Regions from separate parts of the Paenibacillus sp. FA6 genome, predicted to be linked through region 2. Evidence: predicted binding sites of a transcription regulator. Region 2 holds the regulator's gene; each other region holds the start of a gene.
The links. The regulator Rex, encoded in region 2, represses fermentation and respiration genes when NADH is low (regulators of the CRP and FNR family bind a similar motif). The targets are predictions, from matches to a motif close to TTGTGAAATATTTCACAA.
Positions count from the first base shown of each region.

Region 1: the regulator Rex is predicted to act here: its motif matches at 4,568-4,585, upstream of pflB (formate C-acetyltransferase).
Region 3: the regulator Rex is predicted to act here: its motif matches at 2,815-2,832, upstream of ACP8HI_RS24870 (formate/nitrite transporter family protein).
Region 4: the regulator Rex is predicted to act here: its motif matches at 3,159-3,176, upstream of ACP8HI_RS24460 (cytochrome ubiquinol oxidase subunit I).

Region 1 covers NZ_CP188820.1:2,691,612-2,699,644, reverse strand. The annotation lists gene ACP8HI_RS12765 (formate/nitrite transporter family protein) at 1-548, shown strand, start outside; gene ACP8HI_RS12760 (Crp/Fnr family transcriptional regulator) at 717-1,433, opposite strand; gene adhE (bifunctional acetaldehyde-CoA/alcohol dehydrogenase) at 1,812-4,424, shown strand; gene pflB (formate C-acetyltransferase) at 4,666-6,927, shown strand; gene pflA (pyruvate formate-lyase-activating protein) at 6,975-7,715, shown strand; gene ACP8HI_RS12740 (copper amine oxidase N-terminal domain-containing protein) at 7,945-8,033, shown strand, end outside.
Region 2 covers NZ_CP188820.1:2,482,700-2,490,732, reverse strand. The annotation lists gene dinG (ATP-dependent DNA helicase DinG) at 1-2,566, shown strand, start outside; gene ACP8HI_RS11625 (redox-sensing transcriptional repressor Rex) at 2,601-3,275, shown strand; gene ACP8HI_RS11620 (amidohydrolase) at 3,241-4,551, shown strand; gene ACP8HI_RS11615 (cell wall elongation regulator TseB-like domain-containing protein) at 4,593-5,138, shown strand; gene ACP8HI_RS11610 (hypothetical protein) at 5,669-6,199, shown strand; gene ACP8HI_RS11605 (AAA family ATPase) at 6,192-7,694, shown strand; gene ACP8HI_RS11600 (3-hydroxyacyl-CoA dehydrogenase family protein) at 7,828-8,033, shown strand, end outside.
Region 3 covers NZ_CP188820.1:5,538,375-5,546,407, forward strand. The annotation lists gene ACP8HI_RS24850 (DgaE family pyridoxal phosphate-dependent ammonia lyase) at 1-218, shown strand, start outside; gene dagF (2-dehydro-3-deoxy-phosphogluconate aldolase) at 220-975, shown strand; gene ACP8HI_RS24860 (sugar kinase) at 968-1,984, shown strand; gene ACP8HI_RS24865 (GntR family transcriptional regulator) at 1,992-2,708, shown strand; gene ACP8HI_RS24870 (formate/nitrite transporter family protein) at 2,911-3,750, shown strand; gene ACP8HI_RS24875 (RNA-guided endonuclease InsQ/TnpB family protein) at 4,251-5,648, opposite strand; gene ACP8HI_RS24880 (N-acetyltransferase family protein) at 5,907-6,401, shown strand; gene ACP8HI_RS24885 (glutamine--tRNA ligase/YqeY domain fusion protein) at 6,536-8,033, shown strand, end outside.
Region 4 covers NZ_CP188820.1:5,427,298-5,435,330, reverse strand. The annotation lists gene cydD (thiol reductant ABC exporter subunit CydD) at 1-643, opposite strand, end outside; gene cydB (cytochrome d ubiquinol oxidase subunit II) at 643-1,659, opposite strand; gene ACP8HI_RS24460 (cytochrome ubiquinol oxidase subunit I) at 1,646-3,046, opposite strand; gene ACP8HI_RS24455 (hypothetical protein) at 3,361-3,843, opposite strand; gene ACP8HI_RS24450 (YheC/YheD family protein) at 4,388-5,143, opposite strand; gene ACP8HI_RS24445 (glycosyltransferase family 4 protein) at 5,363-6,457, shown strand; gene ACP8HI_RS24440 (siderophore ABC transporter substrate-binding protein) at 6,590-7,594, opposite strand; gene ACP8HI_RS24435 (iron ABC transporter ATP-binding protein) at 7,711-8,033, opposite strand, start outside.

The DNA.
Region 1 (8,033 bases), 210 kb from region 2:
CAGAGTTATTTACGGGAAATAATATGTTCTTTACGGCAAGTACACTGGCAGGTAAGACTACGATTGGAGATACGCTTAAGAACTGGACTGTCGTATTTATAGGGAATTTATTAGGTGCCATTGTGCTGAGCTTACTAGTTCTAGGTGCAGGGATATTCAAGGATATCCCTGCGGAGCACTTACTCTTTGCGGCAACCGCAAAAAAGATGAACCTACCTGTGATGGAACTGTTCTTTAGGGGTATTCTTTGTAACTGGTTAGTATGCTTAGCGATTTGGATGTCAATGCGGGCAAAAGAAGAAGTCGCAAAATTAATTCTCATCTGGTGGTGTCTATTTGCCTTTATTGCGAGTGGGTTTGAGCATAGTGTCGCTAATATGACGCTGCTCAGTTTAGCTACTTTACTACCGAATCACCCAGAGACTATCTCAATCGCGGGTTGGTTTCATAATATGATACCTGTTACATTAGGAAATATTGTAGGTGGGGGTCTGTTCGTAGGTATGGCATACTGGTTTATTTCACCTGTGCGGAGTAAAAAGAAATAACATTCAAACTTGTAATGTTCTGAACCAAGCAACAAGCGAGCACAACTTTAAAACGACAGGCCAAGGATAACCTTATGGCTTGTCTTTTTTTTGCGGAGCCTTAAGAAGAGTCACTATTGTTCACGTTAAGAAGGACGCCGTTAGGCGTCCTTGAAATCTTAGTATTCCCTATATCCGGCAAATTTCATTTGGGCAAAGCTCACAGTGGCAGATCTCTCGGAGCATAGCGAGATTCTTAATAACGATCAGTCCGCCATCATATTCTACAGCGTCTTTTTTACGTAGATCACTAAGCATCCGATTGACGCTTTCACGAGTAGCGCCGATCATGTTGGATAAATCGGTATGGGTCACTTTTTTGTTAATGAGTATATTGTCACCTTGCTTCTCGCCGTAAGTGTTACCAAGTCGAATTAAAGTGGAGCAAAGGGCACCTGGTTTACCATACAACATCAAATCACGGAATTTAGTCTGTGTAAGACGATGATGGATACCCATCCATTTCATGAAATCAATAGAGAACTCAGAATGCTGACAGATCAACATTTCCAAATCTTTATGCTCAATGACACCGACTTCACTTTCTTCCAGTACTTCAGCATTAAAGCTGTGCTTGGTGCTAAAGAATAGATCGGCTTGACCTACCAAATCTCCTGTCTGATACATATATAGTATAAGTTCTTTACCTTCGTCCGTAGATTTGGTCAACTTAATGCGGCCACGTTTAATGTAATAGAGTTTATCAGACAAATCTCCCTCCCAAAAAAGGTGCGATCCCTCAGGAATAATGCGATCCTTCATAGCGACGAGTAGATGATTAAAATTGGATTCGGAAAAACAGCTTGTATTTCCACGGGCTTCGATAACATTCATATATGCAGTCATAGTCGTTAACCCCTTATCTTTAATTTTCTGTTAAATTTAAACTAATTATACCGCTAAAAATCACATTTGTGGGGGGATAAATCCCCCTAATAGTGGCGAATTATAAAACATTGTGATAAATTTCACTTTTATATACGTATAATAAGGAAAAACAATTATAAAGTCTATAGGGTAGAGTATAAACTGTGAGGAGTCTGTTTCACCTTGTATATAAAACGGTGTGGATAAATATGCATAGAATAGAAATGAAAGCGTTATGAAAGAAGTATGAAAATAATTTAAAGATTGTGAAATATTTCACTATGAATTGTTAAACGGATATGATATGATGAAATCAAGAAAGAGATAACCATATATTTACTGGGAGGATGAGACGAAATGGCAGTTAAAAATGAAGTTATCCAAGAGAAGAAACAAGGAGCAGAGGGATATATTCAGTCCTTGATTGACAAAGCGGATAAAGCGCAAGCAGCATTTATGGAAATGGACCAAGAACAAATTGATAACATTGTTAAAGCGATGGCGCTTGCAGGATTAGACCAACATATGTACCTGGCAAAATTAGCAGTGGAAGAAACAGGTAGAGGGATCTATGAAGACAAGATCACCAAGAATATGTTCTCGACAGAGTACATTTACCACAGTATTAAGTACGATAAAACAGTGGGTGTAATTGAAGACAATGAATATGAAAACTTCCAAAAGATTGCTGAGCCTGTCGGAACAATTATGGGAATCACGCCTGTAACGAATCCAACTTCAACAACGATGTTTAAATCGCTCATTTCCATTAAGACTCGTAACCCAATTATATTTGGATTCCATCCATCAGCGCAAAAGTGTAGTAGTGAAGCAGCAAGAATACTGCTAGAAGCTGCCGTGAACCAAGGTGCACCTGCTGATTGTATTCAATGGATTGAAGAGCCAACGATGGAGAAAACAAACGTCCTTATGAATCATCCTGGTATTGCTCTTATCTTAGCAACGGGTGGATCTGCAATGGTAAAAGCAGCATACAGTTGTGGTAAGCCGGCGCTTGGTGTAGGTCCTGGAAACGTTCCTTGTTTCATTGAGAAAAGTGCCGACATTGATCAAGCAGTAACCGATTTGATTCTTTCGAAATCGTTCGACCATGGTATGATTTGTGCTTCTGAACAAGCTGTTATTATAGAAGAACCTATTTTTGATCAAGTGAAGAAAAAGATGATTGCGAATGGTTGTTACTTTTTAAATAAAGAAGAAGTTGCCAAGCTGACAGCCGGTGCAATGAATGTAGAAAAATGTGCAGTTAATCCTGCTATTGTTGGTCAATCTGCAATGAAGATTGCTGAAATGTCTGGTATTCAAGTTCCAGTGGGAACGAAGATATTGGTAGCTGAGATTGAAGGTGTGGGTACGAAGTATCCATTGTCTGCTGAGAAGTTAAGCCCGGTATTAGCTTGCTATAAAGTGAAGAATGCTGAACAAGGGATTACTCGAGCAGTTGAAATTGTTGAATTTGGTGGTATGGGTCACTCATCTGTTATTCACTCGAATAATGAAGATGTCATCATGAAGTTCTCGGATCGCCTACAAACAGGTCGGATTATTGTGAATTCTCCTTCGACTCACGGCGCAATTGGCGATATCTATAATACAAATCTACCATCATTGACTCTTGGTTGTGGATCGTATGGTCGCAACTCCGTTTCTACTAACGTGGGAGCAGTCAACTTGGTTAATATAAAGAGGGTGGCACGTCGTACCGTGAATATGCAATGGTTTAAAGTCCCGAACAAGATTTATTTCGAAAAGGGTGCAACACAATACCTTGCCAAAATGCCTGATATTACTCGTGTAGCTATTATTACAGACCCAATGATGGTGAAACTAGGATATGTTGAGAAAGTTGAACATTATCTTCGTCAACGTCAGACTCCTGTCGCCATTGAAGTGTTCTCTGAGGTAGAACCAGATCCATCGACAGATACAGTAGATCGCGGTACTGCCATGATGAATAGGTTCAAGCCTGATTGCATTATTGCACTAGGTGGTGGATCTCCTATGGATGCTGCCAAAGCAATGTGGTTATTCTATGAGTATCCAGATACAGATTTCAACGGTTTGAAACAAAAATTCATGGATATTCGTAAACGGATTTACAAATATCCACGTCTTGGTCAAAAAGCTAAATTCGTAGCTATACCAACAACATCGGGTACGGGTTCAGAAGTTACTTCTTTTGCAGTCATTACAGATAAAAATCATGGTAACACGAAGTATCCTCTGGCAGATTATGAATTAACGCCTGACGTAGCGATTGTTGACCCTGAGTTCGTATACTCGTTACCACGGGTAGCAGTAGCTGATACAGGTATGGACGTATTAACACATGCGATCGAGGCTTATGTATCTGTTATGGCTAATGATTTCACAGACGGTCTTGCTATTAAAGCGATCCAATTGGTGTTCGAATATCTTGAGAAGTCGTCATTGGAAGGCGATAAGCTGGCTCGCGAGAAAATGCATAATGCGTCGACCATTGCGGGGATGGCATTTGCCAATGCGTTCTTGGGAATTAACCACAGTTTAGCGCATAAATGGGGCGGTAAATATCACACAGCCCATGGCCGTACGAATGCAATTCTATTGCCACACGTCATTCGTTACAATGCCAAGAAACCGACGAAGTTTGCTTCGTTCCCGAAATATTCGCACTTTGTAGCAGACGAGCGGTATGCTGAAATTGCACGCATCCTTGGATTACCTGCACGTACGACTGAAGAAGGTGTAAATAGCTTAATTAATGCCATTCGTAAGATGAACAAAACGCTGGGCATCGAAGAATCATTCCAACAATTAGGTTTTGATCCTAAGGAATTCGAATCTGGTGTTGAATACTTGGCAGACCGTGCTTTTGAAGATCAATGTACAACAGCAAATCCTAAGATGCCATTAGTTACAGAACTTGCAGATGTGTACAGAGATGCGTTCTACGGAAGATTTGAATAAAGTAGCTAATAAGTATAATTGAATAAGTTTTAATTTAACGTGACAAATATCACCTTGAAAGTGATATTTGTCACAGTTATTTACTAGTATTTAAAGTAAGCTAATAATAGATAAAGGATCTAGAATACTACTAGTTACATTAATTGTGAAAAAAATTACATTCTAGAATCCAAGAGACTTGAGATACCTTCAAACTCATGATCTCTAAATGAAATATAAATATATAGATGGAGGGATTAAGATGTCGGTGATTGAAAAAGAAATGAAGAAAGTACAGTCAGGTTGGAGAAGTTACAAAGAGGGAAAATGGTCTAGAAAGGTCGATGTTAATGACTTTATATTCAAAAACATTACTCCTTATACTGGCAATGAATCTTTCTTAGTTGGACCAACACAGAATACGACAGATTTATGGGAAATTGTATCAGACTTAACGAAGCAAGAGAGAGATAATGGCGGTGTGCTTGATGTTGATGTGAATACACCAGCTACAATTACTTCACACAATCCAGGTTACTTAGCTAAAGACAAAGAACAAATTGTTGGGGTGCAGACCGATGCACCATTCAAGCGTTCGATTCAACCATTAGGCGGTATTCGTATGGTGATTGACGCATGTGAAGAGTATGGCTTCAAACTATCTGAAGATGTAATTAATACATTTAGTAATATACGTAAAACGCACAACCAAGGTGTATTTGATGCTTATACATCTGATATGAGAGCTGCTCGTAAAGCGGGTATTATTACAGGGCTTCCTGACGCATACGGTCGTGGTCGCATCATTGGTGACTATCGTCGTGTAGCACTTTACGGTATTAGCTTCCTTATTCAAGACAAGAAGAATGAACTGAATGATATGGAAGTTGACGTCATTGATGAAGAGGTTATTCGCCTGCGTGAAGAACTTTCGGAACAAATTCGTGCCCTTGCTGAATTGAAGAAGATGGCTGAGATGCATGGGTTTGATATTTCTGGACCTGCTAATACAGCTAAAGAAGCATTCCAATGGTTATATTTCGCATACTTGGCTGCGATTAAAGAACAAAATGGTGCTGCGATGTCTCTTGGACGCGTATCCTCATTCCTTGATATATATGTACAACGTGATCTGGCTGAAGGTACTTTGACAGAAGAACAAGCACAAGAATTGGTTGACCATTTCGTTATGAAATTACGTATGGTTAAATTCCTTCGTACACCTGATTATAATGAATTGTTCAGTGGAGATCCAACATGGGTCACAGAGTCCATTGGAGGAATGTCCGTTAATGGGCAGACACGTGTTACGAAGAGCAGCTTCCGCTTCCTTCATACATTGTATAACCTAGGTGCAGCTCCAGAACCTAACTTGACTGTGTTGTGGTCAGAACAGCTTCCAGAGGCATTTAAGAAATATTGTGCTAAAGTATCTATTGAAACCAGTGCAATTCAATATGAGAATGACGATCTAATGCGTCCTATCTATGGCGATGATTATGGTATTGCTTGTTGTGTATCCGCCATGCGCATCGGTAAACAAATGCAATTCTTTGGTGCCCGTGCCAACCTTGCAAAATGTATGTTGTACGCAATTAATGGTGGTATAGATGAGAAATCAGGAGCACAAGTAGGGCCGGAATATCCAGCAATAACTGGAGATGTTCTGGACTACAACGAAGTCATGAAACGTTTCAAACCTATGATGCAATGGCTTTCTAAACTTTATATGAACTCTTTGAACGTTATTCACTACATGCATGATAAATACGCTTATGAAAGAATTGAAATGGCTCTACATGACCGTGATATTCTACGTACTATGGCATGTGGTATTGCTGGTCTATCTGTTGTAGCGGATTCACTTAGTGCTATCAAATACGCGACAGTTAAACCGATTCGTAACGAAAAGGGTATTGCAATTGACTTCATAATTGAAGGTGAATTCCCTTGCTATGGTAACAATGATGATCGTGTTGATAACATTGCCATAGAACTTGTAGAAACATTCATGAGTATGCTTCGTAAGAACAAAACTTATCGAGGCGCATTGCCAACACAATCTATCTTGACCATTACTTCAAATGTAGTATATGGTAAGAAAACAGGAACTACACCCGATGGACGTAAAGCGGGAGAGCCGTTCGCACCAGGTGCGAACCCTATGCATGGACGCGATAAGAAAGGTGCTTTAGCTTCATTAAGCTCTGTTGCTAAACTACCTTATGAAGATAGTTTAGATGGTATTTCTAACACATTCTCCATCGTACCTAAAGCATTGGGTAAAGAAGAAGAAACGCGTAAATCCAATCTTGTTGCAATGATGGATGGTTACTTTGGTAGCGGTGCTCACCATCTTAACGTTAACGTATTTAATCGTGAACAACTGATGGATGCGATGGAACATCCAGAAGAATATCCACAGCTGACGATTCGTGTCTCTGGATATGCGGTTAACTTCATTAAATTAACTCGTGAACAACAAATGGATGTTATCAATCGTACATTCCACGGTTCAATGTAATTAGTAATATACTTTTAAGACAGCGGATGCGGGAAGGATGACTTCATATGATTAAAGGGCATGTACATTCTTTGGAGACCTTCGGTACGGTTGACGGACCAGGTATCCGCTTTGTCCTATTTATGCAGGGTTGCCTTATGAAATGTCAATACTGTCATAACCCCGATACATGGGGGATGAATGAGGGCAAAGAAATGACTGTTGAAGAAGCTCTATCAGAGATTGAGCCTTACATTAACTACTATCAATCATCTGGAGGCGGCCTTACAGTCTCGGGAGGCGAACCTAGCCTACAACCCCGTTTCGTTGCTGAACTATTTAAAGAGGTTAAGAATCGTTGGAATCTTCACACGACTTTAGATAGTAACGGCTTTAATGATCCAGATAAAATTAAGGATTTATTGGATGTTACTGATTTGGTGCTTTTAGATATCAAGCACATAGATGATGAGAAGCATATCAAGTTGACCTCTAAAAGTAATGAGAAAACTCTCAAAACGGCACAGTGGTTATCAGAACATGGTCATAAGATGTGGATACGCCATGTTTATGTTCCAGGTATACATGATCAAGAAGAGGATCTTGTCCATTTAGGTCAGTTTATAGGTACATTAAATGGAGTAGAGAAATTTGAGATTCTACCTTATCATCAGATGGGCGTCTATAAGTGGGAAGCTATGGGTAAAGAATATCCACTACAGGGTGTTCCATCTCCTAGCGAAGAAGAAGTTCAGCGTGCCTATCGTCTTATTGCAGAAGGTCGCAAGCAATCATATGCAGTAAATTAGTTTAATAGTGGGGGTGTCCCAGAAACCATGAAATAGGGTTGGGGGACATCCTCTTTTTCTTGTGCGAGTAGTGTAGGGATTGTTATGAAAAGGTAGTAAATGTGTGAAGTATTAAATAGTTGTATCTTCATTGTTGCTTAACAGCAACCTTTTGTGTTAAATTGCGTCTATTACTTATGTGAGATGAGTATTAACATTAGACAGAAATAGGGAATAGAGGAGCATACTGATGAATTTCAAGAAACTTACTTTTTTAGCGATTTTTGCAGTAACACAGATTACTTTAGTTAATCCAGTAAATGCCGACGGTTTCACTCC
Region 2 (8,033 bases):
ACTTGATCGATGTGGTTATTTGCCATACGCGGGACGGCTGCTTGATACCATTGATTTTCTTAAAATATGTTTTCCGTCATTAACGACCTATCAATTAGGGCTTGTATCCTCGCAATTCGGTATTCAGCATGATCGACCCCATCAAGCGGATAGTGACGCGCTAGCTACTGCGCATGTATTGTTGAAATGTTTGGATGAATTGGTTAGTCTTCCACTGATTACTTTACAGCGCCTAAGTGAGCTATTTATGGATGAGGACAGTGATTTAGCTTGGTATTTCGACGCGCTGTGTAGGGAGAAAGAGAAGGAGCCTGCACAGGATCTGGAGAGTCATACATTTTATCGCCAATTAGCTTTGGCTGTTGAAGATTGGACGGATATATCAACGCCGCGGGATGATGCAGATGATAACCCTCTGAAGAATGTCGATTTCCCGGAGTATCTTGCTCAGATTGAGGAAGGGCTCCGCTCGATTATGCCACAGTATGAAGCTCGCGAATCACAAAGTATGATGTTCACTGAGGTAATGAATGCACTTGATCAAGAGAAGCATCTTCTTATTGAAGCGGGAACAGGAACTGGGAAATCTCTAGGGTACTTAATTCCGGCTATTTATCAGAGTGTGAAGCGTGAACAGAAAGTCATGGTAAGCACGCATACGATTAACCTTCAGGAGCAGTTGCGAGAGCGAGATATACCACTATTGACTCAAGTTGTTCCTTTCCCCTTCAAAGCAGCAATTTTCAAGGGGAGACAACATTATTTGTGTTTGAGAAAATTTGAACATAAAATAAATAGACGGGACTTTACAAATCCTAAAGAGGACTTGATCTTAGCCGCACAAATGATTGTGTGGTTAACACAGACAGAGACAGGTGACGATGAAGAACTGAATCTAGGAGCTCGCGGTGGGGATTTCTGGGAAACCGTGTCCAGTGACTCGGATTCTTGCTTAGGACGTGCCTGTCCATGGTTTCGTAAATGTTATTACCATCGTGCAAAGCATGAAGCAGGTATAGCAGATGTAGTGATTACCAATCATTCGAAGCTGTTCACAGATATAAAGGCAGGACATCAGCTATTGCCTGCTTACGAGTATTTAGTTATTGATGAAGCGCATCATTTGGAGGAAGTTGCCGGTAAACACTTAGGCCTTCATATGAGGTATTTCAATGTGATCCACACTTTATCGCGACTTTACAAAGATAACAGGAATGGTCAATTCCCTGTTCTTCGACAACAGCTACATTCTTCAAACGATGAGAAGGCTGCCGACTGGGCTCTATTGACGGATCGTATGAGTGGTGATTTAGTCGACGTGAAGGAACATTGGGATAGACTAAGCGATATGCTATTTGCTCTGTTACCTGAGCGAAGTGATGCTGCCCCAGGGGATACGGGACAGTTCGTGCTACGCTTACAGCCTTCCAAGAAACCGAAGGATTGGGAAGTGCTGAAAGAAATAGAGAATCAGATTTATGTAACGCTAGGCGAAGTCATTCGTAGTTCAGACAAAATGATAAATGAAATCAGAGAAAATCTGGAGGATTTTAATTTCGAGAGTCTGCTTACGGACATCAGTGGTCTTGTGAAAGATTTAGCATCCCAGCGTGAAGACTTACATTTCTTCATATCACTTAACGATGCAGGAAATGTATACTGGATGGAGGCTAATGGTCACTACCGGAGTAAATCTCTACAAATGTATGCGGTTCCTGTAGATGTAAGCCAGCAGCTAAAGGAAGTATTCTTTGATAAAAAGAAAAGCATTATTCTAACTTCCGCTACGTTGTCAATCGACAAATCTTTTCAGTATATGATTGAAAACTTGGGGCTTCAAGAAGCCTCGGATCAAGACCAGCTAGTAACTGTTCAGTTGCCGTCTCCTTTTCGTTATCGAGATCAGGCATTGCTGATCATCCCGCGTGATTTCCCAAGTGTGAAGGGGAGTATAGGTGATGCACTCTTCGTCGAAACACTTGTCAAATCACTGGCTGAAACGGCTATCGTTACACAGGGTCGAATGTTAGTATTGTTCACTTCTTATCGCATGCTTCGTCAAGTCTATGAGCCTTTAAGTAAAGCTCTTTCTTCAACGGATATTGCCGTACTAGGACAAGGTGTAGACAATGGGAGCCGAAGTAAGTTGATCCGCCGTTTCCAAGATAGTAGTGCCTCGGTACTTCTAGGAACGAACAGTTTCTGGGAAGGGGTAGATATCCCAGGAGAAGCATTGACTTGTTTAGCGATTGTCCGACTTCCTTTTCAACCTCCTAATCATCCACTTGTGGAGGCGAAGAGTGAACTTTTACAGCAACAAAAGAAAAATCCTTTCATGAAACTGTCAGTACCTCAAGCGGTTATTCGCTTCAAACAAGGATTTGGACGATTAGTGCGTACGGCGAGTGATCGGGGAATCGTCATTGTGTATGATACACGTGTGATTGAATCTTATTACGGGAAGTATTTCCTGTATTCATTACCTGGTCCCAAGATGGAACATATGCCGACCCATCAAATGGTTTCAAGAATTTCGGAATGGCTAGAAGACGGACAGCGTCCTTGATCAATGTATTAGCTATTCATTAGGAGGAGCAAAAATGAAATCTGATAAAATTTCAGAAGCTGTTGTACGCAGATTACCCATTTATTTACGTTATCTAACGGAACTTCAGAGACGGGAAGTAGCTACAGTTTCCTCACAGGAATTAGGTCAAAGGCTTGATTTGAACCCTGCACAAATTCGTAAAGATCTTGCATACTTTGGCGATTTCGGCAGAAAAGGTATTGGCTATGACGTGGCTTATTTAATAGAGAAAATACGACATATACTTAATTTGGATCAACAGATCAATGTCGTTCTGGTAGGTGCGGGTAATCTAGGACATGCATTATCCAATTATAATGCTTATCTGAAAGAGAATTTAAAGATTGTCGCCGTATTTGATGCATATCCAACAAAGGTTGGAACACATATTAACACATTGGAAGTTCAACCTATGGAGGAACTCTTCGATACGATTAAGAAGTATAATATTCGAATTGGAATCATTACAGTTCCTGAGCAAGAAGCTCAGGAGGTTGCTGATAAATTGATTGAAGCAGGAATTGGAGCCATATTGAATTTCGCTCCAACGATATTAAAGGCCCCAGCGCATGTTCGTATTCATGCAGCTGATTTCACTACGGATATGCTTAGCCTTGCGTATTACTTGGTTAATGGAAAGGGAGATTCAGACGATGGTGAACGACAAAGCGCAGAAGTGGATCATTAAGAATGGTACGTTTGCTGTTCTGAACAATGAACAGCCTGTATTGAAAGGTTATATGCTCGTAGAGGATGACTTGATTACGTATATTGGTGAAGACATGCCGGTAGTTGGTGAGGACATTCCGGTAGTGGATGGGAGTCATCTCTTATTCTTACCAGGTCTTGTGAATACACATGGGCATGCTGCTATGTCATTGCTTAGAGGTTATGGCGACGATCTGTCTCTACAAGTATGGTTGCAGGAAAAAATGTGGCCAATGGAAGAGAAATTCACTTCTGAAGATGTCTATTGGGGAACATCCTTATCTGTGTTGGAAATGCTTAAAGGTGGCACAACGACTTTTCTAGATATGTATGATCAAATGGATCAAGTAGCTAAAGTGGTTCAAGAATCCGGAATTCGTGGCGTGCTAACTAGAGGTGTTATCGGATTCTGTTCTGCGGAAGTCCAACAACATAAACTTCAGGAAGCGATCACTTTTGCGAAAAATTGGAACGGTCAAGCAGAGGGTAGAATCACGACGATGATGTCGCCTCATGCACCTTATACTTGCCCTCCAGATTACTTCGAGAAGTTTGTCCAAGCTGCACATGATCTTGATCTGCCGATGCATACACATATGTCCGAGACGTTGAGCGAAGTAGCGCAGAATGTAGCGGATTATGGTCTTCGACCTGTTCAACATTTAGAGAAGCTTGGCATGTTTACACGTCCTTCGATTGTTGCACACGGTGTGCACCTAAATGATGAAGAGATCGAGATACTAGCAACCCATCAAGTTGGCGTATCACATAATCCAGGAAGTAACTTGAAGCTTGCGAGCGGTATCGCGCGTGTAACAGACCTCTTGAAGGCAGGAGTGCCTGTATCGCTTGGAACAGATGGTCCGGCAAGTAATAACAATCTGGATATGTTTGAAGAGATGCGGCTTGCTGCTCTCATTCACAAAGGGGTTTCTGGTGATCCAACAGCTATTCCGGCTGCTGAGGCACTGCGGATGGGTACAATATATGGTGCGAAGTCGTTGTTTCTAGATACAGTAGGAAGGTTGGCTCCGGGCATGAAGGCAGATTTCATCGCACTGAATACGGATCAGGCTCATTTCTTACCACATACCGATTTCATCTCACACTCAATCTATTCTGCGAGTGCCAAAGATGTAGAACATGTATGGGTTGATGGTAAGCAAGTTGTGAAGAATGGTGTTTGTCTTACTCTAGACGAAGAACGTATACACCATGAAGCGCAATCTGCTTTCGAGGGCTTACTCAACCGTTAAGGTGTGAGTTATTCCTTATTCCTGAAGAAAGGAAGTTCAGGTTGAAGAAGATTAATATCAAGAACAAGAGCATGAACATGAACAAGAAGAAGATCATTTGGTTAAGTATTGCGGTCGTGATCGTTCTGCTATTCGGACTCTTTCGCTATTACATATACATTATGCAGGATCAATGGAAACAAGAAGATATGGCTATTGCTGCAGCGAAGCAGCATAGTGAATTAATTCATGTTACTCGTACCTCCAAATCGGTCTGGAACAATGTCGTCTGGGTTATCGAAGGTAAGGATCAAGTCGATCAGAATATAATTGTCTGGGTTCCATTAACGAGTGATTACGAAGTGAATGATACTCCTAGAGCGATTCGAAGTGAACTATTGAAGGATGGATTATCCAAAAGTCAAATGATACTTCTTATCGAAAAGGAACTTTCAAATATGAAAGAAACTCATTTGCAACTTGGCTTATTCAATGGAACTGCTGTCTGGCAGCTATTTTACAAAGAACAGGATCATTATAATTATCGCTTCTATCGATTTAGTGATGGTACACAAATAGGCGAACAATTTACATTGCCAAACCGTTAAATCAATAAACCAGCTGAGCCATTCTTTTAGGATGATTCGGCTGGTTTTATTGTTTGTTTTGGGATCTGACGAGTTCAGATGGGCTCTGATTGCGCGGTGAGAGGAACAGTTGCAGTATGGTCACTTAATTGATGGGAAAAGTACGGTGCAGCAGAAATAGATGTAATAATGGCAGTTAAAAGTGGCGAAAACGATGAAAAGTGGGTTTGTCCAGTAACTAGATACCATGAATGCAACTAAAGTTAGCTTTATGATGATTCGTTCGAATTTAAGTGCGCTTTATGCAACTGTGTGATTGGTGAAGGCGAATGTCGTAATCCTAGTGACATTATTAACAAATACATATATTCTCAGAAAATAAGTGTATACGATATGATATACTAATTCATGCAGGAAATATATACGAATTGATATACTCATATTATTAGGTTCTAAACCATAATCAATACCGGCAGGAAAGAATAGATGATGTACGAAGTAGCGATATCATACATGAATACCCAGAATGACTCGCGAAGGGAGATAGTTATATGAAGTTACGAATTATTCCGGTTGCACTAACGGTGGTCATTTCAGGTGCGCTCTTATTTGGTGGGTGGTTCGGTTATCGGCAGATAGCTCAGCAGAATCCGCTTCAAAATATAGTTAAGGAATATGTGGGTGTTAATGAGTACCAACTGGAAATTACCCGTAATGAGGTCGTTGTGAAGCTTGATGTTATACCTGGGACGAAAATATCAGGATTAGTTCAACAACTTACGACTGAGGGGAAATCTATCATTGGGAAAAGGATGTTAAAGCTCGATGTGGTTGATCACTCCAACGATACATTAGATGAGTTCTGGGATCAGGCGATGTTCCCTGTCGCAGAAGCTATGGAGAATAGACAATATACACAGATTGTTGAGAAATTAAACAAGATGGAACACAATACAACTGTAAAAGTGACAACTGAAATGGATGCTAAGAACGTGTATGTCAGTCTAACCGATGGAGAGGGCAGTAAGTTTATTATTCTGCCACGCGAGCCAGGAGTATTGGGGGTGTGGAACAATGCCTAAGTGGAGCAAAGAAATATTGATCGGATTTGCGCCGGTTCTACTTATCTTTCTCGTCTATATTGGTGTGAATATTATTCCGATTCTAATTGTTGGAATACTTGTGGGTGGATTGCTATTATTTGTGAATAAGCGTGGTGGGATTGCAGTAGGTGCAATGGCAGACCGGAAGCGCAAGGAGAAAGGTCCAGGCAAGCTGACTTTTGATGAAATTGGTGGGCAGGAGCATCCGAAAGAGGAATTGATGGAAGCACTCGATTTTCTCATTAGACATGAAGAAATTCAGAAATTTGGTATTCGCCCATTGAAGGGAATCTTACTCACAGGACCTCCAGGAACAGGGAAAACACTACTCGCTAAAGCTGCCAGTCAGTATACGGATTCTGTATTTGTTGCTGCATCGGGCAGTGAGTTCGTTGAGATGTACGTCGGCGTCGGTGCTGGGAGAGTTCGTGATTTATTCCGTGACGCGAGAACCCGTGCAGCGAAGGAAAACAAGAAAAGTGCAGTTATATTTATTGATGAGATTGATGTCATCGGTGGTAAACGTGAAGGCGGACAGCAACGTGAGTATGACCAGACTTTAAATCAGTTATTAACGGAAATGGATGGCATTTATAATTCAGAAAGTCCTAGGATACTACTCATAGCTGCAACCAATCGCAAGGAAATGCTGGATAGTGCACTTCTTCGTCCAGGACGGTTCGACCGTCATATTCAAGTGGATCTTCCTGATAAAAAAGGTCGCAAGCATATTCTTGAGCTTCATGCTAACAATAAGCCCATTCACGCAGACACTAATCTGGATAAGATTGCAGAAGAATCCTTTGGATTCTCGGGTGCACAGCTGGAGAGTGTGATGAACGAAGCTGCCATTTATATGATGAGAGAGAATAAGACCGAAATTGAACAACGACATTTATCAATGTCGATTGATAAAGTGATGATGGGTGAGAAGACAGATCGTGAGTCAACGCAGGAAGAGAAGAAGAGAGTGGCTATTCATGAATTAGGGCATGCCATCATGGCTGAAATTGTCCGTCCGGGCAGTGTTAGTCAAGTAGCACTTAGTCCGCGAGGTCAGGCGCTTGGGTATGTACGTCATAATCCTCAAGAGGAGCAGTATCTGTACACGAAGTCATTTCTAGAAGATCAAATTATGATTGCACTTGGTGGGGCTGCTTCAGAAGAAATATATTATGGTGGAAGAAGTACAGGATCTAGCAATGATTTCGAACAGGCACTGAATATTGTTCAGACGATGATGAAATCAGGATTAACCTCACTAGGTATTATTAATATTCAAATGGTGACTACAGAAGAGTTGATGAAAGAGAATAATGCCATTTTAGAACAATTAATGACACGAACAAGGGATGCTCTTGAACAGCACCGTAATATCTTTGACCAGTCACTGGATATCCTTTTAACCGAGGAGAATCTAACTGGAGAACAATTTCGATGTCTATTTCGTGAATATTCCCTTTTACCAGCATAAAACGTGATGCTGGTTATTTTTTTTTACTTTTGTTCCGTGCTAAGATATTATTAGATGTTGGAGTGGAATAATATATTTTTCGACAAGAAGGGTATATTACCGAATATAAAGACTAAAGGGAGTTGCATACCGAATGTTATTCAAAAAAATTGGTGTCATCGGTGGTGGCACGATGGGGCAAGGTATCGCAGAAATGCTAGCTACAAAAGGCATTGATGTATTGCTGGTTGAGAAAGATGTAGAGACGTTAAATTATTCTTATAATATGATAGAAGCAAGTCTCGACAAACAGCTTGAGAAATGGGGAATTACCCAAGCAGAGAAGAAGCTGATCCTAAG
Region 3 (8,033 bases), 2.9 Mb from region 2:
GAAGAGCGATCTATCGCGGACGTGTGCATATCGATTCGGAAGTAGTGGGTTCAACTGCAATAGCGGTGAATGATGGGCTGCGTGAGGGGGACATTGCGGTGTATACCCGTGATTATGGCGTGCGGCAAGGTTACTTCGACATTGATCCACGTTCTCTGCAAGGAGACGACATGCAAGTGATTGTAAGAAGAATAAGAGAAATGGTAGGTGGCAAATAATATGTCAAATATGGAGAAGCGTCTCTATAAGAACCGGATTGCACTTAATGTGCTGACCAATAGTATTGAAAATGCTAAAAGGGTATTTGCGGCAGCAGAAGGACATGTCGTTGTTGGTGTTTTGTCTAAGAACTATCCTAATGCGGAAGAAGCTGTAGCTGCTATGAAGGAATATGGAGCAGCGATCGATGATGCTGTTTCTATTGGACTGGGTGCAGGAGATAACCGTCAGGGCAAAGTTGTAGCGGAGATCGCTAGAAGCTATGGCGGATGCCATATTAATCAGGTGTTTCCAGCCGTTGGAGCTACCCGCGCTAATCTTCATGGGCGTGATAGTTGGATTAATAGTTTAGTTTCCCCAAGCGGGCGCGTGGGGTATGTGAATATTTCTACGGGACCTATCAGTGCAGCAGCATCTGAACAAGCTATCATCCCAGTAAAAGCTGCTATTGCACTCGTACGGGACATGGGCGGCAATGCGCTGAAATATTATCCGATGCAAGGGCTAGAGCTTGAGGATGAGTACCGTGCGGTGGCGAAAGCGTGCGGTGAAGAAGGGTTTGCCTTAGAGCCGACAGGTGGCATCGACATGCAGAACTTTCAACCTATTGTAGAAATTGCTCTTATGGCGGGGGTTCCACAAATTATTCCACACGTATATACGTCCATTATTGATGCTGAGTCAGGTAGCACGAATGTGGAGGATGTACAAGTGTTATACGAAACGATAAAGACATTGGTGGATCAGTATGCCTAAAAGAATTGCAGCCTTCGGGGAGGTCATGATGCGGTTGCAGGTGCCGGGGTATGAGTCGCTATCTCAAAGTAATACCTTGCAGTATTCCTTCTCAGGAAGCGGGGTGAACGTCGCATCTGCTCTGGCCCGTTTCGGTCACACTGGTGATCTGGTCTCCACTTTGCCTGACAATCCAATCGGAGAAGCGGCGATGGCTCACCTGCGTAAGCTGGGCATTTCAACGTCGTTCATCAGCAGAGGTGGGAAGTATGTAGGGATGTACTTTTTAGAAAATGGATTTGGTGCTCGTCCAAGTCGAGTGACTTATTCAGATCGACTAGAAAGTAGCTTTAACAAAGCAAATTCAGATGTGTATGATTTCTGCAAGGTTGCCCAGGAAATCGATATTGTCTATTTCTGTGGAATTACGCTGGCTATGAATGAATCGGTACGACAGCAGATGATTGATTTGGCACAAGAAGTGAAGAGAAATGGTGGTACAGTAGTGTTCGATTGTAATTTTCGTCCGTCGCTATGGGGTACGGATGGGTACACCATGGCCAAACCGCATTACGAGAAAATGCTTCATCTGTCCGATATCGTCATGATGAATGAAAAAGATGCGATGTTCACTTTGGGTATGGCGACAGAGGAAAGTGAGCGACTGGGGCAACTTATGCAGCTTATTCCACAAGTGGCAGAGAAGTATGACATTGCTGTTATAGCGGGAACACATCGTAAGATTAACGGAGATAATACACATTCACTTAAAGGATTTATGTATAAAGAGCGAGAATTTGAGTTTTCGAAAGAATTAACTTTTTCAGTGTATGATAGAATTGGTGCAGGGGACGCATATGCAAGTGGTATTATTCACGGCGAAGTGGGTGGCTTTACACCGAAGCAGAGTATTGCTTATGCAACTACGGCAGCTATGCTAGCACATACGGTCGTAGGCGACACGCCAACATCCACCGAAGCTGAAGTATTGCAAGCCATGACGGAAATTAGGCTAGATGTGGGAAGGTAGGAGAATCATGTCCATTTCTAGGAAAAAGGGACCTTTGTATTTGCAGATCAAGAAGATTATAAAAGACCGCATATTGCATGGGCTTTATCCAATCGGCACGAATATTCCTTCTGAGCCGCAACTTGAAAGTGAGTTTAAAGTAAGTAAAATGACGGTAAGAAATGCGATCCAAGAGCTTTCCCAAGAAGGGTATGTAGAGAAAAAAAGTGGCATTGGTACGATCGTTATTCGTAACACCTCTTTTTCTAATCTATCCAAGGGGAAGCGATTTACAGAAGTTTTAGTTGAGGAAGGTCACAAGATTGAGAAACGCATACTTACATTGGAATGGATGGAGAATGACGAAAAGACGGAACTTTTTGAGTTCTTTGGAGAACGTTGTCTGAGGATCGAACGCCTTTATCTTTTGGACGGGAAGCCATATATTCATTATGTTCATTTCCTATCGCCCGTCATTATGATGAATGAACACCTCGATGTGACAGAGATTCAATCGATATATGAGCTTATCGAAGACAATAACATCGAGATCGCGAATTTTCGAGATCATTTCACTGTGGCGGCTGCAACCGCTGAGATTGAGCAATGGCTGTCTGTTCCAGAGGGAACAGCGATGCTCAAACGTCTACGTTACTCCTATGATGCTAACGGCAGCGTAGTAGAATATAGCGTAGGTCATTATAATTCAGAAATGCAGCATTATATTGTTAATTACGACGTATAACGGATATGAGTTGTGACCATCTTTTAAGTAGACCTTATTACTCAAAGGATGGTCATTTGACGTATTTGACGACTAATGTGTGAAAGTTTTCACTAATAATCATTCATTGTGAGATATGTCACATTTAGAAGTGAAACAATTACGTTACAATCAATATAAATAGATTAGATTTTAAACATTATTGGATTAAGGGGATAGGATTATGGCCTATTATAAACCTCAGCAAATTGCTGAAGTAACAGTGGAGAACGGGACGAAGAAGGTTCACAGTCGGCTTGTAACAGTACTTGTTCTTGGTTTCTTAGGAGGTGCCTTTATTTCGCTGGGGTTCTTATTAAATATTCGTGTTGTGGCAGGAGCGCCAGCGGAATTGGGTTCTATTACAAATCTTATTGGGGCTGCGGTGTTCCCATTAGGTCTTATTCTTGTGCTTCTTGCGGGTGGCGAACTGTTGACGGGGAACATGATGGCAGTGCCTCTAGCTCGTATTGCGAAGAAAATTTCTACATGGGAAGCAATGAAGAACCTCATATTAATTACAATAAGTAACTTTGTAGGGGCTGTATTCGTCGCTTACTTCTTCGGACATATCGTTGGACTAACGGGCTCTGGCGTGTATTTAGAGAAAGTAGTGGAGATGGCAGCACACAAGTTAGACGATTCGTTCGTACAGGCATTTGTATCGGGGATCGGTTGTAATTGGTTGGTGGCATTAGCGGTCTGGCTATCTTATGGATCGGATAATATGAGTGGCAAAATACTAGGGATTTGGTTCCCAACAATGGCCTTTGTCGCCATCGGATTTCAGCACGTCGTGGCGAATATGTTCCTGATTCCAGCAGCCATCTTCGAAGGTTATTATTCATGGGGAGAATATTTAATTAATTTCGTCCCCGTCTGGCTAGGTAATCTCACCGGCGGTGCGATCTTCGTCGCGGCGGCGTATTGGGCGGCTTATCTTCGTGAACCTCAAGATAGCTCAGTCGCATTGGCAGCTAAAGATCAATCATCACAAGCAAGTGCAGTGCGTAAGCAGGCATAGGGGATAATCTTATTATTAAAATATAGGGACTACAGTATAAGATTCAGCTTATACTGTAGTCTTTTTATTTCTGGTCGAGTCGCTGGAAGACGGGTGCCGAACGATCGATGCTGATGTCGGTGGCGATGAAATAGTTGTAAAAAGGGTACTTACTTTAGAAGGAAAGGTAGGGGAGAGGGAAGTGGTTGCATAAAGGTCAGTTAAAATGGGGAAAACGATGAAATGTGAAGGTTTTCAAGTAATTAGATACCTTCTGTGCAACTAAAGCCAGCACTAGAGTAAATTGTCCGGATTTAGATACACGTTATGCAACTAAATTAGTTTTAGGGACATAGGCTTAAGCTCGAGTTCAAGTTCAAGTGTACTTTACGCAATTATTGACGATAGTTATCGTTTCATTAATGGTTAAACACAATGCAGGAGACTTATGATGAATACTCCCGCCACTTACCAACGCTGTTGCTTCGGCTGAAGTGGGGGTTTCTGATGTATCATCCAACTTATTTCAGGATGCTTAACACCAGTGGAGTTGACACGTTGATGGTCTGGTTACCATCCAACCCCTCTATCCCATTCGCTCTTTTGGCGGATACGTTTGGGAATACTTTTCGCATAATGTTGGCTGCGCCGTTCACATCGGCATGAATCACGCTCTTCGCGTTCTTATACAGACCGCGATATATCCGTTTGCCTGAGAAGATCCATGTTCCTTCTTCGCCATAACTCGGCAACGGGTCTAGATCTAAGAAACTGGCTTTCGAGGTATACGCCTCTTCGGTCAGGATAACGACGATTCCCTGTTCTGTTGCCTTATACTCGATCATCCCGATGAGCATCTGATGGGGAATGTGAGTGAAGGACTGATTGTTTCGCCGTCCGATCCCGGGTGCTTGTTTCCACCCATCGTTATGTCCAATGACGATCGTACCGATGTTGTGCTCCACTGCCAGCTTAATGATCTGATAACTTGCCTTGTGAAACAAGTCTCTGATCCTACGGTGGCGCTTCAGATGGAGTCGTTCTAATCGTCTGGACGTATACGCTCCTTCGCGTGGTTCCTTGCCCTGACGAAGAATGCCGGTATAGTGCGCCTTCATCTTGTTGTAATACTGATTGATCGATTTAATAATCTTGCCCTTCACGACGATCGGTTTCGCTCCGGTGGTCGTGACGATGGTTGCAAGATTGACGACGCCAAGATCAATCGCCAGCACGTGTTCTTGTACCGCTTCCTTCTGTTCGATCGGATAAGCGAAGATCAATTCGACCACGTATTGTCCATGGCTTGGGACGACACGTACTTGCTTCAGTTCTCCGTCGGTACAGCCCAGCTTGCCGATGTTCAGTTGCAGCTTGGTCTTTGGAAACTTAAGAAATTTCCGTTCTTTGATCACACAATCTTGATTGGAGAACATGACTTCCTTCACCCTATTCCGAGCGTATCCCGGAATATGGGGCTTGCCGTTGTACTTCTCAGGATGCTGACGGTAATCCTTGATGCTGGCAAAGAAGGCTTTCCAATTGTGGAACACCACTTTCATGATTCCCTGACTGCACTGCGTCGGGAGCGCCCGATAATCGATTTGATTCATCACTTTGAACAAAGCGTCCAAGAAGTTATAATGAACAAAGGGACTCTCTTGCGAGGGTAGCTTAAACGGATGGGAACGGTTCTTTTCACTTCGTCGTTTGTTCATGACGTTAATATGTGACGCTAGCGTGTCCATAACTTGCTGTTGCAACGGCTGAAGCGGCTCATTCTTCCCAAAAGCGGTAACGATCTGTCGGATGTAAAAGTTGGTCGTATTATACAGGTTCTTGGCATCCTGACATGCTTGATCGAGGTGCGCAAACAAGCGATGGCCTGGCTTAATCCACACTTGATGGGTTCTGTACATTGGCTTCGAATCTGACAAAACTTCACCCCCTTCCAATCGCGCGATACGAATATACGTTCTACTTTTATTGTACCTCTTAAGATTTAGGAAGGGAAGAACATTTTACGGGATTATTCAAGAGGTCGCCGAGTCACCTCGCCACTTATAGAAGTCGGAGTCCTCTAGGCGGAATTTGATAGAATCAACGATAATAAATCTGAGATACTAGCTAGTATCGGTCTAGCCTCGGAAGATGACTTTTGAAAAGAGGTGAAAAAGATGGGAGTTAATCAACAAACGCTAACGATCCGCCTTTCAGAAATGAAAGATGCGCAACAGATTATGGATTTAGATGCTGTTGTATGGGATGATTATAGCTCACCAGAACCTTTGGACTGGACTTCACGCGAGGATTTCTTACGACATTGCCAACCCGGTTCGCAGTTTGTAGCCCTCGTGGATCATAGAATTTGTGGTTATGTTGGGTTTCGCTATCCCACGCTCATCAAGAGTAATCGCCATGTGTATGAGATTAACATTGCGGTTCACCCACAATATCAGCATAGGGGAGTAGGGACAAGTCTGATGGATATGGTGAAGGAATGGGCAAGTGAGCAGGGGATGAAGAAATTGAGTTTACGTGTTCTGGCTTCCAATTCGGGCGCTCTAGAATTTTATGAGAAATGTGGATTTGTTAGAGAAGGTCAGCTTATTAACGAGTTCCTTGTAGGCGGACGGTATGTAGATGACATTCTGATGGGGTATCTTTTGTAAGAAAAGCGGTATAGTGATCCCGAAATCTACAGCAAAGCATCGTCATTGAACAATCCGCATATTACGGGTATATTTGTATGAAGCTAGTGTATACAGAACGAGACAGAAAACTCAAGGATGAAAGGTTGATTGCCATGGAGAACCCAAGTACACCTCCCAATTTTATTAAGAATATTATTACGGAAGATTTGAAATCCGGTAAGGTGAAGGAAGTTTTGACACGTTTTCCACCAGAACCTAATGGGTATTTACATATCGGACATGCTAAAGCGATCTGGATTAGCTTTACTTTAGCAGATGAGTTCGGAGGGAAGACGAATCTAAGATTCGATGATACCAACCCGATTAAAGAGGATACAGAATATGTGAAGTCCATTCAGGAAGATGTGAAGTGGCTCGGATATGAATGGGACGAGTTACGTTTCGCATCAGACTATTTCGATGAGATGTATGATCGCGCGGTCATCTTGATCAAGAAAGGGAAAGCCTACATTGATGATCTCAGCGCCGATCAAATTCGGGAGACCCGCGGTACATTGACGGAACCTGGCAGTAATAGCCCTTATCGTGATCGTAGTGTAGAAGAGAATCTGGTTTTGTTTGAGGGGATGCGTGCTGGCGAGTTTAGCGATGGTGCAAAAGTATTACGTGCCAAAATTGATATGTCGTCGCCTAATATTAACTTGCGTGATCCGGTAATTTACCGAATTTCGCACACTCATCATCACAACACAGGGGATAAATGGTGTATCTATCCGATGTATACTTTCGCCCATCCATTAGAGGATGCTATTGAAGCGATAACACATTCCCTTTGTTCGTTGGAATTTGAAGATCAACGACCTTTCTATGATTGGGTTGTAGCAGAATGCGAAATGCCAAATATTCCTCATCAATATGAATTCGGTCGTTTGAACGTGGGACAGACCCTAACGAGTAAACGGAAGCTGAAGTTACTTGTGGATCAACATCATGTGGATGGCTGGGATGATCCGCGGATGCCAACGATCTCAGGTCTGCGTCGTCTGGGATACACACCTGAGGCGATCCGTAGCTTTATTTATGAGACAGGTATCTCTAAGAGCCAAGGTGTCGTAGATCGACAAATGATGGAACATTTTATCCGCGAAGATCTGAAGATGAAAGCACCTCGTACGATGGCGGTATTGAATCCACTCAAAGTAGTGATTACCAACTATCCAGAGGGTCAAGTAGAGCATCTGGAAGCGGAGAATAATAGCGAGAATCCTGAAATGGGTAATCGTCAAATTCCATTCTCTCGGGAAATATATATTGAGCAAGAGGACTTCATGGAGAATCCACCGAACAAATACTTCCGACTATTCCCTGGTAATGAAGTCAGGCTGAAGAATGCTTATTTCATTAAATGCAATGAAGTGATCAAGGATGAAGAAGGTCATGTTATCGAAATTCATTGTACCTACGACGTTGAGACAAAGAGCGGTAGTGGATTTACTGGACGTAAAGTGAAAGGGACGATCCATTGGGTCGAGGCAAGTCAAGCCGTTCCTGCTGAATTCCGTTTGTATGAACCGCTTATATTGGACGAGGAAGCGGAAGAGTCGGTTGATGAGACACAAGAGAAGACGTTCCTTGATCAGATCAATCCGA
Region 4 (8,033 bases), 2.9 Mb from region 2:
TATGAGATTTACTACGTCCTAAATATTTCAAAGTCTCTAGTCCACGTAATGAATCCACAAAGTGATTGGCTAAATTGCGATAGGAATCCATCTGACTGTCCACTTGCTTGCGCGATGAAAGACCGATAAGAATCATAAAAACGATAAGTATCGGCATAGTAACTAAGAGAATAATCGCGGACTTGATATCCTGTGTAAACACATAAATAAAGATGACCGCCGGTATAACTGCCGTTGCGACCGTTCGCGGAATAATCAGTTCCAGATACACTTTGAACTTGAGAACGCCATCCAGAATAAGTGTAACCAGCTTCCCTGTTCCTTCCTTCTTGGCGAACCGTGGACCAAGCTGGAATAGCTTGTCCATTAGCTGTTTACGCAATAACGCACCCGTATGCTCAGCATACCGGTACGTTATTTTTTGTTGCAAGAAATTTACGACATGTCGAACCATAAATGATATCAGAAATATAAATATGCCATTATTCTGATCCTGTAGCGCTTCTCCAGCAAAAAGGGCAGAGACTACTTCCGACAACGCCCTTGCCATCCACAGTATGGATATACTTTGCACTAAGGTCAGCAGTGCTACCGCTACAAGGACGGGTTTAATGCCTTTGAATCCTAATAAGTTTCGACCCATTAGTATTCCAAATGATCTTTCGCATTTACTCGTTTACTGAATATATAGTAACTCCAAATTTGATATCCAAGTACAAACGGAAGCAAGGTAAGCGCAATGATGGACATGACCTTTAATGAATATTGTCCTGAAGCAGCGTTTGTAATTGTCAAACTAAAGGAATCACTAATCGAACTGATCATAACCCTTGGGAACAACCCAATAAATATGGAAGCGAATGATACTATGATTACCGCACCTGTCATGCCGAAAGCCCAACCGTCTCTTTTGCGGGAAATGAAATATCCAGCCAAGAAGTACACGATCACTCCTACAATCGCAGTAACACTCAGAATACCACCACGAACTTCAAATATATCTGTCACAAAATACGTCATCACAGCGAACCCGACTAGTAATACAGCGAGTGGAATCAGTAACTTCTTAGCCATCGCACGTGCTCTGTCCTGTAAATCACCTAACACTCTTAAAGTAGTAAACATGAGACCATGTACTAGACAAAGAACAACTACCGTGATTCCCCCCAGTAAGGTATAGCCATTCACAATATCAGAGAATCCTGCATTCATATTCATATCTTCACCGATAGGAACGCCTTGTATAAGACAAGCGAATACAACTCCGAACAACAGCGGTGGAAGTAAGCTACCGAAGAAAATAACAACGTCCCATGTTTTCTTCCATGTTTCAGAAGCTACTTTACCTCTGAATTCGAACGCTACACCGCGACCAATCAAAGCTAATAAAACAAACACAAGCGCAGTATAGAATCCACTAAATAACGTAGCATACCAATGCGGGAAGGCCGCGAACATCGCGCCCCCTGCTGTAATCAGCCATACTTCGTTTGCATCCCAGAAAGGACCAATTGAATTAATCAATACGCGACGCTCCGAATCATTCTTAGCTAGAACCGCTGTTGACATACCAACACCAAAGTCGAAGCCCTCCAAGAAGAAAAATCCAACGAATAATACGGCAATCAACAAGAACCACAACTCATTAAGAGACATGATTAACCTCCTTATCAAATGGGTCGTGAGATTCTTCCTCAGGGGTACCCGAATCATTCGGCCCCTTCTTAATCACACGAACAAACAAGTATACTAAGATGATGGCTAACACAGTGTAAGCAAGTGAGAAAGTAATTAATGAGAATAAAATTTGTCCTGCCGATACGTTAGGAGAAATACTATCTTCTGTCTTAAATAATCCAAATACAGTCCAGGGTTGGCGACCCATCTCCGTCATAATCCAACCTGCTGAGTTCGCGATAAAAGGTAATGAAATGGACCATATCATTATACGCATAAACCATTTGTTAGTCTGTTCTAGCTTCTTACGAGCTACCAAATAGACACCATACATACTTAGAAGTATGAGTACAGATCCGCTTGCTACCATGATCCGGAAGCTCCAGAACGTCGTTCGTACAGGTGGAATATAATCCCCTGGACCATATTTCTCTTCATACTCTGCTTGTAACTGATTCATCCCAACCACTTCGCCAGAGAACTTACTATAAGATAAGAAACTAAGCAAATATGGAATTTGAAAACTCATACCATTCTCTTTTTTCTTCGGATCTATTGTCGCAAAGACCGTCCAAGGAGCTGGATCGGAGCTTGTGTCCCATAGCGCTTCCGAAGCCGCCATCTTCATCGGTTGAGTCTCTACTAGATATTGTGCTTGACTATGTCCTACAAGCGCAACGCCAATCGACGATACCAATCCTACGATAATAGCAATAATGAAAGACTTCTTGAAAAACTGAAAATCTTGACGTTTCAACATTTTATAGGCGCTGACACCTGTTACAAAGAAGGCCCCTGTCATAAATGCGGCTAGAACGGTATGTGGGATCTCCACTAATGCCTGTCCGTTCGTAATCAAAGCAAAGAAATCGTTCATCTCGGCTCGACCATTATTAATCTCGAATCCAACGGGCCTCTGCATAAAGGAGTTCGCTATTAGAATCCATACAGCGGACATGATGGTCCCCAAAGATACTAACCAAATACACGCCAAGTGAAGTTTCTTAGACAAACGGTCCCATCCAAAAATCCATATTCCAAGAAATGTGGACTCTAGGAAAAAGGCCAGTAATGCTTCGATTGCTAGTGGCGCCCCGAACACATCCCCTACAAATCTCGAATAATCAGACCAGTTCATTCCGAATTGAAATTCTTGTAGTATTCCTGTTACGATACCGACAGCAAAGTTGATGAGAAACAAATGGCCCCAGAATTTAGCCATTTTCTTATATTCTTCTTTCCCTTTGATTACATACATTGTTTCCATAATGGCGATCATCAATGCTAATCCTATGGACAATGGTACAAAAATAAAGTGAAACAGCGTTGTTGACGCAAATTGGATGCGTGAGAGCATGACCGGATCCATGATTATTATCCCTCTTCCTTGATAATGACATTTTTCATATCTTTATATTTTGTCAGACCCTTCCCAAAGTACATGTGATATTTATCACACTCAATGACGAAAAACACCAACATTGTGAAGTTTGTCACACAATATATAAAATTTAAACGTAATTTCAGCCATATCGCATAAATATAACTTAGATTATATATATTTTACATGCTTATGTTGCAAATAAGTAGAATCAAATAGAGACGGCTATGCCGTCCTTATTCAAGGACGGTACCCGTCTCTGCGGAAACATATGGAATAGACTATCAAGTGAAACTTGGGCTTTACGCTTCCCGTTCCACAAAATACTTATTCGTCATATACCAAGCCTCACCTTTATCCGTTGGAACCTTCCCTTTCTTCTTATCCATAAATACAATCTCTTTACACTTCGAACAGAACCACTTCGTTGTATAGTATTGTGAGTATGTTGTATAAGTCGTTCCACATTTGCAGTCCACCTTAAAGAATACAAGATTCTCTTCATAAGCTTGAGAAAGCTCGTCATTCTTCTCTTGATCAACAACGGATATAGGTCGGATCACTTCCACATAGTTAGAGAAACGATTCTGCACCTTGAAATCTGCGACAAGGTCCGGATTAAGCCCGAAAAATTCTTTACCAATCGCTGTTATGAATTTCGTATTCGATCTGTAGCTTTCTATCCACTCTTGAATCTGTTTATTCGATAAAGGAACTGTCCCTTTAATACCACTATTGAGTGTATATGTCATAATAGTCAGATTCTCACTGTCTTCATAATACATTATATTCCGAACCTCCTAACTAATATCTAACTAAATGTACTACTTCCTTCACAGATAATCAAAAGGGTGAAATAGGAAGCTGTACCTATCCTTGATAGGTCGATTCTAGTAACAACGAAGATAGTCATGGTAAGAGTTAAACCAATCGGCACATTATTAATCAGATCCTTCAATATATCAGGTTTATGTATCATACTTGAAATCAACAGCATCTTCTGCTTTGCTACATTCTAGTCCGTATAATTTCCTTAACAATCACTCCTCTCTGATAAATACATATCTACTAGTATATCATTTCTATACATGCTATAAATATCCTTTCAAATTATTTATTTCATTTCTTTTTTCATTAACTATTGAACATATGTCCAATCTAATTAACCATAATGCTGCGAATTGTACATTTAATATATCTTCGAACGCTGCAATTATATAGGATCGGGAAGTTTCCAAAAGGGAAGGTATACCCAAAGCCATTAATGATGGCTAGGTATACCTTCTTTGTTGGGTATGGGCAATGTAGCTGTTCTGAGTCTGGGCTGATCTACCGATTCAGACGTCTATATCTCATAACTTTTCGATACATTGATTTATCTGCAAGCTTGTTAAAGATATAAGGATCGGGGCTCGTATTCACCTCTATGATCCATGGCTTCATAGACAGATCAAGCCCCACATCCACACCAATTTGATGAAAATTAGGATACTGTTGCTGAAGACGCTTGGCAATCATGACACCCAACTTCCTCATTTTCCTGAGTAAGTCCTCTCGATCTTTCGTTGCTAGATGAGGGGTTAGCAACTTTTCAATAGCCACCAGCTTACCACCGCTATGATAGTTCGTTACTATTTTCCCAGGATGAGCTACTCTGCCAATGATGCCTGTCGTCTCCCATATCCCTTTGGGGTTCCGCTGAACCATCACTCGAATATCAAATCTGTGCTTACCATGTTTCAGTAAATGAATGCCCATCTGCACCAAATAACTTCTCTTCTTCGTAACTTTAAGCAGAGATTGATAGAAGGAATCATAGTCATTAAAGGTCTTCGTTCTCGTATCAATCTGATATTGGAATGAGCTCGTTCCCCGCTTTAGCATTTCAGCACGAATAACTCCATTTCCGTAAGTACCCCGCTCTGGCTTAATATAGACCATTCCATATTTCGTTATCATACCCCATAGGCTCTCTTTGGTTAATCTAAGAGTCATTGGAATATACTGACGTATCTCATTGTCTCGTATTAACACATTCGTCTTGATCCATTTACTTGTTAACGTGCTCACTCGGTTTCCTTTCATCTTCTATCTCTCCCGTATGGACGAATTGATTAAGGGACTAACTTCATCAGCCACAAAATCTATACATCCTATTCATCCGCTTACTCATTTGCATAGGTCGTTTATATCGTCTTTGCAGAAATAAGATTTAGAACTACTAGGGTGTAGACCATACCTTTTACCAAGGGGACGCATATCTTACAACTAGTAGGTTATTCTTAACCGATAGGAGGGAAGGCTGTGCATATCCTTATTGTCGCACCAGAGCAGATACCGGTTCCGGGTAGTGGTTCTGTGGAAATATGTATTCTTTCTATTGCTAGACAACTCGCTAGAAACCATCAGGTGACCATTATTAGTAGACGTTCACCCTCCTTACCTAACCATAGTCAAATCGGAAGTATCTCGATTGTCCGTGTTCCCTCAGGAAGTGCTACAACCTATATTTCCTCCGTACTTCGTTACATCAAAGGGAGAAAGTATGACGTTATTCAAGTCGACAACCGACCTCGTTGTATGGCACGAATTAAGCGTGCTTGTCCTCATACACCTGTTACCCTGTTCCTTCACTCGTTAACATTCGTACCTCACAACGGAGAAATTGCTACTTACTTGAATAAAGCAGATCTCATTATCACCAATAGCCATTCATTACAGCATAAGCTGGCAACTTGGTTTCCACGGTCGGCGAATAGGATTCGTACGGTAGAGCTAGGTGTCGATGTATCCCGTTTCCGTTCGGCAGGTGCATCAGAGAAAAGAGCCACTAGGAGGAAGTATCGGATAAATAATCAGTTTACGATTCTATTTGTCGGGAGGGTGATTCCGCGAAAAGGCGTTCCTATACTTATCCAAGCTGCACATCTTGTACGCAAACACACTCCTGTTCACTTGGTTATCGTAGGAAGGGGAAGCCGCTCCTATATTAACCGTCTTCAAATACAAGCCAAAAGGCTCGGAGTACCCGTGACCTTTGTCGGTAAGAAATCACATGAAGAGATTCATTCGGTGTATCGATTAGCAGACTGCTTCGCCTGTCCATCTCAGAAACATGAAGCCTTCGGTCTAGTCAATGTGGAAGCTATGGCTTCTGGGGTGCCTGTTGTCGCTTCCCGAAATGGTGGCATTCAGGAAGTAGTGAAGCACGGCCATAATGGCTACCTTGTCGACCAATACCATCAACCGCAGAAATTCGCTGACTATATACTCAAGTTGGCTAGGGACGAACATCTTCGAGAGAGACTGGGGGCGAATGGGCGTAGCGATGTACTACAACATTTCACATGGGCCCAGACTGCAGCAAAACTTGCTTCTCTTTACAGAAATGTATACTAATACTTGCTAATAAAGTATAGAAAAACTGCCGAGATCATAATCTCGGCAGTTTTTGCGAAATAAGCTATTAACGATAATAACGTCTTCTTCTAAGAGAAGATTACACGAGATGGAGAGTGGTATTCGCGTTCCTTATTGGATCGCTGCATTAATTTCGTTGATCATCTCTACCATAGACACAAGCCCACCACCGGATAGGTACCAGTAGTTAGGATCCAGATAGACGATATGTCCATTCTTGAAAGCATCCGTATTCTTCACTAATTCATTCTCAACAGTATCCTTAGTAGATACTGACTCTGTACCCGTTGTAGCGACAGCACTGTCCCGATCTACAACAAATAGGTAGTCTGGATTCTTCTCTGCGATAAACTCAGAAGTAATTTTATCTCCATGTGTAGATACTTTAATAGTAGCGTCTACGGGTGCAAATCCTAGCACATCATGAATAATTCCGAATCTTGAACCGGCACCATAGGCACTCAGTTTACCTTCGTTGGCAAGCACGATAAGTCCATTCTTGCCATTTGCCGTTGCTTTATCATGAATATCTTTAATCAATGCGTCAATCTTAGCTACTTCCTCATCAATTTGAGCTTGTTTATCAAAGATTTGGCCTAGTGTATTCATATTCTCTTTGAAAGACTCTACCAATTTCGTATTGTCTACTCCTAAGAAAATCGTTGGAGCAATCTTTGATAACTCATCGTAAGCTTCACTTTGTCTTCCCGAGATGATGATAAGATCAGGACTAAGCGCATTAATCTTTTCGAAAGCAGGCTCTTTCAAGCTACCTAAGTTAGCATATTTCTTATCTTCATATTTCGAAAGGTATGGAGGTATGTTAGCTTGCGGTACACCCGTCACTTCAACACCCAATTTATCTAGAGAATCTAGAATACCGAAGTCAAACACAACTACTTTCTCAGGATTCGTCTTTACTAGTGTTGTACCCAATTGATGCGTGATCGTTAATTCTTTACTCTCGACTGGCTCGGAGGGTGCTGCTGCGTTTGTTGTATTCGTTGCAGATTCAGCCTTTCCGGTATTCGCTTCTTTGTTCGTATTATTGCCGCATGCAGCCACTAGTACAGCCAACATGACAGTCATTATGATCATGAGTATACTTTTTTTCAATTCAATCACTCCTAGATTTTTTTGGTAATGCTATTAAAATCATTGACGTTAACACCATACTGGCGCCTATACATATGGTATGTCACATCATAATTTCCCGAGTTAGGGGTCCATCATTATGCAAAATAAACACATATTTTATGTTCATTAATACTCTCAATATGAATATCCATTCCATACACATCTTGAAGAACCGTTCGATCAATAATATCTTCTGTAGCACCCTCTTTAACAATTCGTCCATTCTTAAGAGCAACGATATAATCCGAATAGACAGAGGCGAAATTAATATCATGAATTACGATAATGACCGTTTTACCCAGTTCTTCGACCATCCGTCTTAGCACTTTCATAATCTGAACGGAATGCTTCATATCTAAATTATTCAACGGTTCATCTAGCAAAATATACTCCGTGTTCTGTGCGATGACCATGGCGA